DNA from 3 places in the Pseudoalteromonas carrageenovora IAM 12662 genome. Region 3 is predicted to be linked to each of the others. Evidence: predicted binding sites of a transcription regulator. Region 3 holds the regulator's gene; each other region holds the start of a gene.

The links. Region 3 encodes ArgR, which controls arginine synthesis, uptake and breakdown. Its sites were predicted from a motif close to ANTGAATANNTATTCANT; they were not measured.
Region 1: the regulator ArgR is predicted to act here: its motif matches at 1,796-1,813, upstream of gltB (glutamate synthase large subunit).
Region 2: the regulator ArgR is predicted to act here: its motif matches at 1,956-1,973, upstream of ALFOR1_RS13595 (OadG family protein).

The regions. Positions count from the first base shown of each region.
Region 1 covers NZ_LT965928.1:1,382,890-1,386,177, reverse strand. Annotated here, with positions in the region: gene gltB (glutamate synthase large subunit) at 1-1,694, opposite strand, end outside; gene ALFOR1_RS06375 (Grx4 family monothiol glutaredoxin) at 2,368-2,706, opposite strand; gene ALFOR1_RS06370 (superoxide dismutase) at 2,974-3,288, shown strand, end outside.
Region 2 covers NZ_LT965928.1:2,997,326-3,000,613, forward strand. Annotated here, with positions in the region: gene oadA (sodium-extruding oxaloacetate decarboxylase subunit alpha) at 1-1,654, opposite strand, end outside; gene ALFOR1_RS13595 (OadG family protein) at 1,666-1,911, opposite strand; gene ALFOR1_RS13600 (DUF1328 domain-containing protein) at 2,440-2,613, shown strand; gene ALFOR1_RS13605 (hypothetical protein) at 2,670-2,861, shown strand; gene ALFOR1_RS13610 (YcxB family protein) at 2,992-3,288, shown strand, end outside.
Region 3 covers NZ_LT965928.1:3,149,186-3,152,473, reverse strand. Annotated here, with positions in the region: gene ALFOR1_RS14325 (ABC transporter ATP-binding protein) at 1-164, shown strand, start outside; gene ALFOR1_RS14320 (Dyp-type peroxidase) at 210-1,109, shown strand; gene argR (transcriptional regulator ArgR) at 1,106-1,573, opposite strand; gene mdh (malate dehydrogenase) at 1,799-2,731, shown strand; gene ispB (octaprenyl diphosphate synthase) at 2,826-3,288, opposite strand, start outside.

The DNA of each region.
Region 1 (3,288 bases), 1.8 Mb from region 3:
AGTTGCTGCATGTCTGCGTACATTAAAATAGGCGTATCGAACTGTAAGCGCTTAGCGTGGCCTGTTGTTTCGTTAAATACATTTTGCTCACTACCAATACAAGTAGCAAGTGACATTACATGGTTTTCACGTAGCGGATCGATAGGCGGATTGGTTACTTGAGCAAACTTTTGACGGAAGTAATCGTAAAGTGAACGATGCCCTTCACTTAACACAGCAAATGGCGTGTCATCGCCCATTGAGCCTGTCGCTTCTTGGCCGTTTTCACCCATTACACGAATAACACTATCGAGCTCTTCATTTGTGTAGCCAAACATTTTTTGGTACTTCGCAAGCGTTTCGTCGTCAAATGAGCGATTACCCGCATCTTGCTCAGTAAGTTCTTCAAATGGTGTTAAGCGCTTAACGTTTTCTTCAAGCCATGACTTATAAGGGTGGCGTGATTTTAAATCTTGATCGATTTCATCTGAGTGCCAAATTTTACCAAGCTTAGTATCAATTACTAATAATTCACCTGGTCCAACACGGCCTTTTTCGACTACTTCATCGGCAGTGTAATCCCAAATGCCCACTTCTGATGCAAGTGTGATAAAGCCGTCTTGTGTAATAACATAGCGGGCTGGGCGAAGGCCATTACGGTCAAGGTTACATGCTGCAAAGCGACCATCGGACATTACAATACCCGCTGGGCCATCCCATGGTTCCATGTGCATAGAGTTAAAGTCATAAAATGCGCGTAAATCATCATCCATTGCACGGTTTTTTTGCCATGCAGGCGGAACAAGCATACGCATAGCACGGAATAAATCCATACCACCGGCTAAAAACAGCTCAAGCATGTTATCTAAGCTTGAAGAATCAGAGCCGGTTTCGTTTACAAATGGCGCTGCGCTTTGTAAATCAGGAATAAGCGGCGATGAGAACTTGTACGAGCGAGCTCGCGCCCATTGACGGTTACCCTCAATAGTATTTATCTCACCATTATGCGCTAAATACCTAAATGGTTGCGCTAAAGGCCACCGCGGCTGAGTATTGGTAGAAAAACGCTGATGGAAAACACAGATAGCGCTGGTCATACGAATATCGGCTAAATCTAAATAAAAGTTAGGCAAATCTGCAGGCATCATAAGGCCTTTATAGATAGTGACTAACCCAGATAAACTTGCAATATAAAATGACTCATCTTGCGCTAAACGCTTTTCTGCACGACGACGTGCCACATATAAACGGCGTTCTAAATCTTTAGAGCGCCAACCTTCAGGCGCACTAACAAAAATTTGCTCAAACCCAGGCAACTGCTGAGTAGCAATAGGACCTAGCATTGAAGGGTCGGTTGGCACTTCACGCCAGCCTAGTATTTTAAGTGTTTCTTGTTCTAATTCTTCACATAAAACCTGTTTTGCAGCTTGTGCTAAAACGGGATCTGAATTTAAGAAAACCATGCCTACGGCGTAATTTTTACCTAAGTGCCAATTATGTTCACTGGCAATAGCACGGAAAAAACTGTCAGGCTTTTGCAGTAATAAACCACAGCCGTCACCAGTTTTACCATCGGCAGAAATACCACCGCGATGCTGCATGCGATCAAGTCCAGTTATAGCTGTACGTATAAGCCTATGACTAGCCTGACCATTAACTTGGGCTATTAAGCCAAAGCCACAATTATCTTTTTCTAATTTTGAGTCGTATAACATAGACCCCTCCCCTTGCTGCACTGTTAACGTGAATGAACTGCTCGACGATTTGCTAACAGACGCACAAAACTAGCCTCTATAGTAAATAGAGTCAATATTATTTTGAATACATATTCACATTCTTGAATATTTCTCACTTCAAGGCAAGATTTCTTTTTTAGTTATAAGTTTTAACAATTAGCGGTTATTTGACCGTTATTTTTTTATGACACTGGTGTCAAGTTTAACACTTTGTAAAAATAAAGGACTCAAACAGTTACACCTTACGTAAACGTAAGCAAGCAATGTATTGAATAAATATTCACTACCGTGCGTGTAATTCAGTTAACATTTAGATAGTTTAGTGAGGTTTTAGGAAATTTAAGGATTATGATAACGACTTTTAAGCATTCATGAGTATAGTTATTAAAATTTGCGTCTGTTTTACTACGCTTTTAGTGCATTTTTATCTAACTAGACCCGAACCTAATAATATATAACTACAACGTGGGATTATTTAAACTCGATATAAGATTGCTTAAGGTACCGAACGCACTCTAGCTGAAGTGATGAATTATTACAGTGAGGTATATGATCAATTATTCATGATAAAAGGCAGGTATAAGTAGTAGCTATATTTCACATACAAAAAAGCCACGTTTAACGTGGCTTTAGTAATTTAGCAAAGTAACTATTACTCTGCGTCAGCTTCTTTATATTTAGCTGCTGTTTCTGCAACTAGCGGCTGTAACTCACCGCGTTGGAACATTTCGATGATAATGTCACAACCACCAACTAACTCGCCTTCTACCCATAGTTGTGGGAACGTAGGCCAATTTGCGTATGCTGGAAGTTCAGCACGAATGTCTGGATTAAGTAAAATATCAACATATGCAAATGGTTCGCCACACGACATTAGAGCTTGTGACGCTTGTGAAGAAAAACCACAATTTGGTAATTTAGGTGACCCTTTCATGTAAAGGATTATTGGGTTTTCTGAAATCTGCTGTTTAATTTTATCAATGGTTTCCATCTACAACCTCAAAATGACGATAGCTGAATATACCTAGGCCTTGAAAATAAATCATTGTGACCACAGATATATAACTTAAAATGGGCAAATAAAGCCGCAATTGAAATAGTCTTTAGCAATAGCATTGCTGTTTGCTAAAACTTGAGTAAAATACTCAACAATTATAGTAACACTATATTCCCGGTTGGTATAGGTAAGTGGCCTGTTTGTACAGGCATTACGTATAACCAAACGGATTATCAACCAAAAGAAGATGGAGATAGAAAAATGGCATTTGAACTACCGTCACTACCATATGCAATCGATGCACTTGAGCCACATATTTCAAAAGAAACTCTAGAGTTTCACCACGGTAAACACCACAACACTTATGTTGTTAAACTTAATGGTTTAATTCCTGGTACTGAGTTTGAAAACAAATCTCTAGAAGAAATCGTATGTTCTTCAGAAGGCGGCGTATTTAACAACGCAGCACAAATCTGGAACCACACTTTCTACTGGAACAGCCTATCTCCAAATGGCGGCGGCGAGCCAACTGGCGCAGTTGCTGATGCAATCAACGCTAAATGGGGCTCTTTTGAT
Region 2 (3,288 bases), 150 kb from region 3:
CAACTACATCACCTTCGTTAACTACTTGGCCCGCTTTTACTTTTACTTTAAAAATATTACCGGCTAATGGTGCATTCAAAGTTTCGCCAGAAGCAACCGATGCAGACTGAGGTAAATGCTCAGAGTCTTTAAGGGTTACTTCTTTAAGCTCTCCGCCTTGCGCTACAACTACATCATAAACTTTACCATCTACCTTAACGCTGTATTGCTCTGCTTTTACGCTATTTTTACCTGCTGGTTTTGCAGCCGGTTTATTCGCTTCATCGTCAGCACTTGGTACTGCTTCAAACGCATCTGGGTTATTACGGTTTTTAATAAATTTAAGGCCAACTTGTGGGAATAACGCATAAGTTAGTACATCGTCTATTTGATCATCACAAAGCGTTAAGCCTTGCTCTTTTGCCTCTTTAAGTAACTCAGCTTCAAGCGTTGCAAGTTCTGGCTGTATCTTATCAGCAGGACGACATGTAATAACTTCGCTACCATCAAGCACTCGCTCTTGCAGCTCTTTGTTCATAGGTGCTGGCGTTAAGCCATACTCACCTTTTAGTACACCGGCAGTTTCTTTGGTAATTGTTTTGTAACGCTCGCCAGTAAGCACATTAAGTACAGCTTGTGTACCTACAATTTGCGATGTTGGTGTTACAAGTGGAATAAAGCCTAAGTCTTCACGTACACGTGGGATCTCAAGTAACACTTCATTTAGCTTATCGGCAGCGCCTTGCTCTTTAAGTTGGTTTTCCATGTTAGTTAACATGCCACCAGGTACTTGAGCTAATAAGATTCGTCCATCAACCCCTTTAAGGCTACCTTCAAACGCAGCGTATTTTTTACGTACGTCCCTAAAGTAAGCCGCTATCTCTTCAAGCTGATTTAAATCAAGCTCGGTATCGCGAGCAGTTCCTTCAACAATCGCTACAATAGTTTCTGTTGCAGAGTGACCATAAGTCATACTCATAGAAGAAATAGCGGTATCAAGCATATCAATACCTGCATCAATTGCTTTTTGATACGTTGCAGTACTTAGCCCCGTAGTAGCATGACACTGCATAGCAATAGGAACAGACACAGTTTCTTTAAGTGCTTTGATAAGCTCTTCTGCATCGTATGGCTTTAATAAACCCGCCATATCTTTAATACAAATTGAGTGACAACCCATATCTTCAAGCTGTTTTGCAAGAGTGAGCCACATATCAAGCGTATGGACTGGGCTTACTGTATACGAAATAGTACCTTGCGCATGCGCGCCAACTTTAACAGCCGCCTTAATTGCAGTTTCTAGGTTACGTACGTCGTTCATTGCATCAAAAATACGAAATACATCAACACCGTTTTTGTGTGCGCGCTCTACAAACTTTTCAACTACGTCATCAGCATAATGGCGGTAACCTAATAGGTTTTGGCCGCGTAATAGCATTTGCTGTTTAGTGTTTGGCATTGCCTTTTTAAGTGCACGAATACGCTCCCACGGATCTTCACCTAAATAACGAATACATGAATCAAATGTTGCGCCGCCCCATGATTCAATCGACCAATAACCTGCATCATCTAACTTGCTTGCAATAGGAAGCATGTCGTCTAAACGCATACGTGTTGCTAATAAAGACTGGTGAGCGTCGCGTAATACTAATTCTGTTAATTTTAATTTAGCCATGTGTGTGCCCCTTAGTTATTATTTGATTTGTACTGAGCAATGGCAGCACTAATAGCAGCGATGTGCTCACTAGGCACACCTTGAGATTTAAAAGACGGTGATTTAACTGGTGTTGTCACTTCTGGTTCACTAAAACGCGCAACCAAGTTAGACATAAGAACAACCGCACCAATTAATATCGACAAAAATACAAACACCCCAACCATACCGGTTAGCATTAAGCTACCTGCAGTTGTAAGTAGAGCACCTATATCCATTACTCTCCCCCTTAAAACCCACATCGAAATAAAAAATCGATTTATTTAAATAATTATTCACCGGATGATAACAAAACTAATAGCTTTGTCTACACCTTGTAAATTGGTAAAACCAATTAAAATAAAAATAACATATCACCCCCTTGGTTAACATAGCTAAAACAGCCATAAACACCGCTACGTATAGATGATAAAAATAATGGTTATAGGCAAAGGTTATATCCATAACTTTAACAATCCATAAATACCATTAAAAATAGCGCGTTACAGGTATAGTAATGTTAAAGCCAATTGATAAAATGTAAATTGGTCTTACCAAAAAATGTTAAACTTAGCTATCTATATATCTTGTTTACTAAAATTACATAGGTGTGAATAAGTTACATAACAAAGCGTAAAAATTACTAAGCCAATAGTCACCTATAATTATCAAAAAACAATTAAGCAATTGATAAATAACAATAAAATAAGCTGGCATGTAACTGGCATTAGTTATTTCGAACGATTTGATAAACCAAGGAGAAGACAATGTTACGCTGGACAATCACATTTTTAGTTATTGCTTTAATCGCTGCAGTGTTAGGTTTTGGTGGCATCGCAGGTGCCGCAGCTGGTATAGCAAAAATTATATTTTTTATCTTTTTAGTACTTTTAGTGATTTCATTAGTTTCAGGTGCGCTACGTGGCAAATCACCCAGGTAGATAAGGCATACGACTAACAAACACTAAATTAATTAATACTTACAAGGAATTACACTATGAACTCTACAACTTTAAAAGCAGCACTAATCGCAGTATTTGCAGGTTTTTTCATGATGGGTTGTGAAGACAACCACGCAGAAGAGGCTGGTGAGCGCATTGATGAAGCAGTAACTGACGTGCAAAACTCTGTTGAAGATGCATGTGAAAATGTAAAAGAAGGCGTTAACGCAGAAGAAACTAACTGTTAATTCTTCGCCTTTAGAAAAAAGCGGCTTACGAGCCGTTTTTTTGTGCCTGCAATAAAATCCTCACTTTAAAGCTGCTCATTTAGGGGCTTACTGTTAAAATGTCAAAAAATACGCTTTAAGTAAATACAATATGGCATTCACAACTACCTACACGCTTGATAAACCTTATTTTTACGAGTGCTTTGACGAGTCACTTCCTTATAGTAAACGCGCCAAACCCAAGTATTTTTTACTAGTACTACTTATTGCGCTTGGTTTATTTGGGATTTATGGATTGGACGATCATTACCTAGGTACATTTATGATCATGTTAGCCGTGCTGGAATGCGTAGCATTTTACTACCGCCGACCTTGGTGGGTTACTAGGCAAATGTTTAGCAGAGCATCAGGCTCCGAGGTTACGCTCACTTTTGATGATGAAGGGATT
Region 3 (3,288 bases):
TTACTATTTTAAGTCGCCGATTTATTGGCTCTGCTTATGTTTATAGTGTTGTAATTGCAGAACAAGAGATTGAAGTTGCTGCACAATATGGCCAGTCATTTGAGAAAAATGAACAGGTTATTATAAAAATAAAACCCCACACAGTGAATTTTTTCGAATCATAATCAATGTGTTATTCGCTGTGTTATATAAAAAGCTAAGGAATAACAATGGCGCAAGCGCAGTCTGGGATTTGTGCTGAAGCAAACTTACATGGTTTGCACCTATTTTTTAATGTATTTGACGCTCAGGACGAATCGTTGCGTGCAAAACTCAAACGAGTTAGCGCTATTGAGGAGGAGTTTAGCGATCAGTTCTCGGAGTCTATGCTTTCGTGCATGGTTGCTATTGGCGCCCAGTATTGGCCGCATATTTTGCCTGAATATATCCCTAGCGAACTACAAAGCTTTCCTAATATAAACCATAGCGATTTTGTTATGAGTGCCCAGCCATGTGATTTATTTATTCAAATACGCTCAGACCGAGAAGACGTTAACCATTTATTTGCGCTACAAATTTTAAAGTTATTTGCCCCTGATGTTGAGCTGGTGGAGCAAATTCGTAACTTTCGCTTTTTAGATGGTCGTGACTTTAATGGTTTTATTTATGGAGGCAACACGCCACATGGCAGGCAAAAGCGTGCAACTGCTTTAGTTAATAAGCCAAATAGTTTTGAAGATCAGGGCAGTTATATTCATGTGCAGCGTTTTAAACACGACCTAACTGTATGGCAGCACTTATCACTGAGCGAGCAAGAGCAAATTATGGGGCGTACGCGTTTAGATAATACACTCATTGAGCCAGCTATTAGCACTAGTCATGCATCGCGAAGTGAATTAAAAGATGAAAATGGTCATGCGTTATTACTCAATCAAAGCATGCCTTATGGCGATGTTTATGAGCAAGGAATGCTAAGTATTACTTGTTCTGCATCGGGTGGTGCGTTTGAAAAGGTACTTACGAGTCGCTTAGGGACAGGGGAGTGTTATGACCATTGGCTTGATTTTACTCAAGCCGATATGGGGTCTGCGTTTTTTGCACCCTCAATTGGTTTTTTAAAGCAGCTTTAAACCGTATCAAATAAAATACGAACGCGCTCCAGCGTAATGTCTATTTCTGATATTTTTGCTGGAGCAATAAATATGGTGTCATCACCTGCAATAGTTCCTAAAACACCATCCGCTTTACCTAATGAGTCCAGTAAACGTGCAATTAATTGTGCAGCCCCAGGGCTTGTCGTGATGATAATCATCATTTCATTATGCATAATATCAATTACAAGCTGACGCAGCGGGCTTTTAGCTGTTGGTACACCCATTTCGGCCGGTAAGCAGTAAACCATTTCTTGCTTTGCGTTACGTGTACGTACAGCACCAAACTTGCTTAACATACGCGACACTTTACTTTGGCTTATATTGTCAAAGCCTTGTTCTTTTAGAGCATCGACTATTTCGCCTTGAGAGCCAAAGTTTTCTTCTTTTAAAAGGGATTTAAACGCTTTAACTAACGCTTCTTGTTTATCTTGTGGTTGCATAGTCTTTATTCATTTTTGTTATTTATAATGCAAATTCTACACAAAAATGAATAATTATGCAGCAGTTGTTTAGTTAACTTGCCAGTTTGATGCGATAAACGAGCAAAGTTTACAACTATGGTCGAAAATATACTTGAAATAAGCAGGATAAATTTGTTTTTAGTCGCTAATTTCATTATCTTAAGAGCCACAAATATTTCCTACCTCAAATTACGGAGAATTCCAATGAAAGTTGCTGTATTAGGTGCTGCAGGCGGTATCGGTCAAGCGTTGTCTTTATTATTAAAAACAGGCTTACCAGCTGGCTCTGAATTATCACTTTACGATGTTGCACCAGTAGTACCAGGTGTTGCTGTTGATCTTTCTCACATCCCAACAGATGTTAAAGTTGCAGGCTTTGGCGCAGACGATTTAAATAAAGCGCTTGAAGGTTCTGATATCGTACTTATCCCAGCGGGTATGCCACGTAAGCCAGGTATGGATCGTGCGGATTTATTCAACGTAAATGCCGGCATCATCAAAACATTAGCTGAAGGCATTGTTGCAAGCTGTCCAAAAGCGTTTGTAGGTATTATTACAAACCCAGTAAATGGCACTGTGCCAATTGTTGCTGAAGTATTTAAAAAAGCAGGTACTTACGACGCTAAACGCGTATTTGGTATTACTACACTTGACGTGATTCGTTCAGAAGCTTTTGTTGCTGAACTTAAAGGTGTAGACGTAGCAACTGTTAAAGTACCAGTAATTGGCGGTCACTCAGGCACAACTATTCTTCCTCTACTTTCTCAAGTTGAAGGCGTAAGCTTTACTGATGAAGAAGTAGCTGCACTTACTCCACGTATCCAAAACGCAGGTACTGAAGTTGTAAATGCTAAAGCGGGTGGTGGTTCTGCTACATTATCTATGGGTGCTGCTGCTGCGCGTTTTTGTATGTCTTTAGTTAAAGGCCTACAAGGTGAAGACGTAGTAGATTACGCATATGTTGCTGTTGAAAATGGCGATGCAGAGTACTTTGCTCACCCAGTACGTTTAGGTAAAAACGGCGTAGAAGAAATTCTTTCTTACGGCGAGCTAAGCGCATTTGAAGAAAAAGCTAAAAACGATATGCTTGAAACACTGAAAAAAGACATCAAAGAAGGTGTTGATTTCATGGCGTAATAGCCAATTGAGTATTAAAAAAGCCTGCATTTGCAGGCTTTTTTGTTGCTCGAGATTTGTTTACTCTTAATCAAAATTAAGAGGCATACTAAGGTTAGTGATCCCGGTCAACGGCTATACGGGCTAAGCTGACTAATGCTTGTTTGTATTTAGATTCAGGTAAAAAGTCTAAGCAAGCAATCGCTTTATCGGCTTCAAGCTCTGCTTTTTGCATTGTAAACTCAAGCGCATTGGTTTGTTTGAGCGTAGATAAAATCTCTTCTAAATGCTCCATACCATTACTGTGTTCAATAGCATCACGAATTAATTGTGTTTGATGTGTATTGCCATGTTGCATTGCATATATAAGTGGCAAAGTTGGCTTACCTTCGGCTAAATCATCACCTATATTTTTACCCAATTGATCAGCATCTGCATTGTAATCGAGTACGTCATCAACAAGCTGAAAAGCGGTACCTAAATGCATACCGTATAAATTAAGTGCCTCAAGTGTTGATTTATCTTGCTCAGTAATAATTGCAGCTAGGCCTGTAGCCGCTTCAAATAATTTAGCTGTT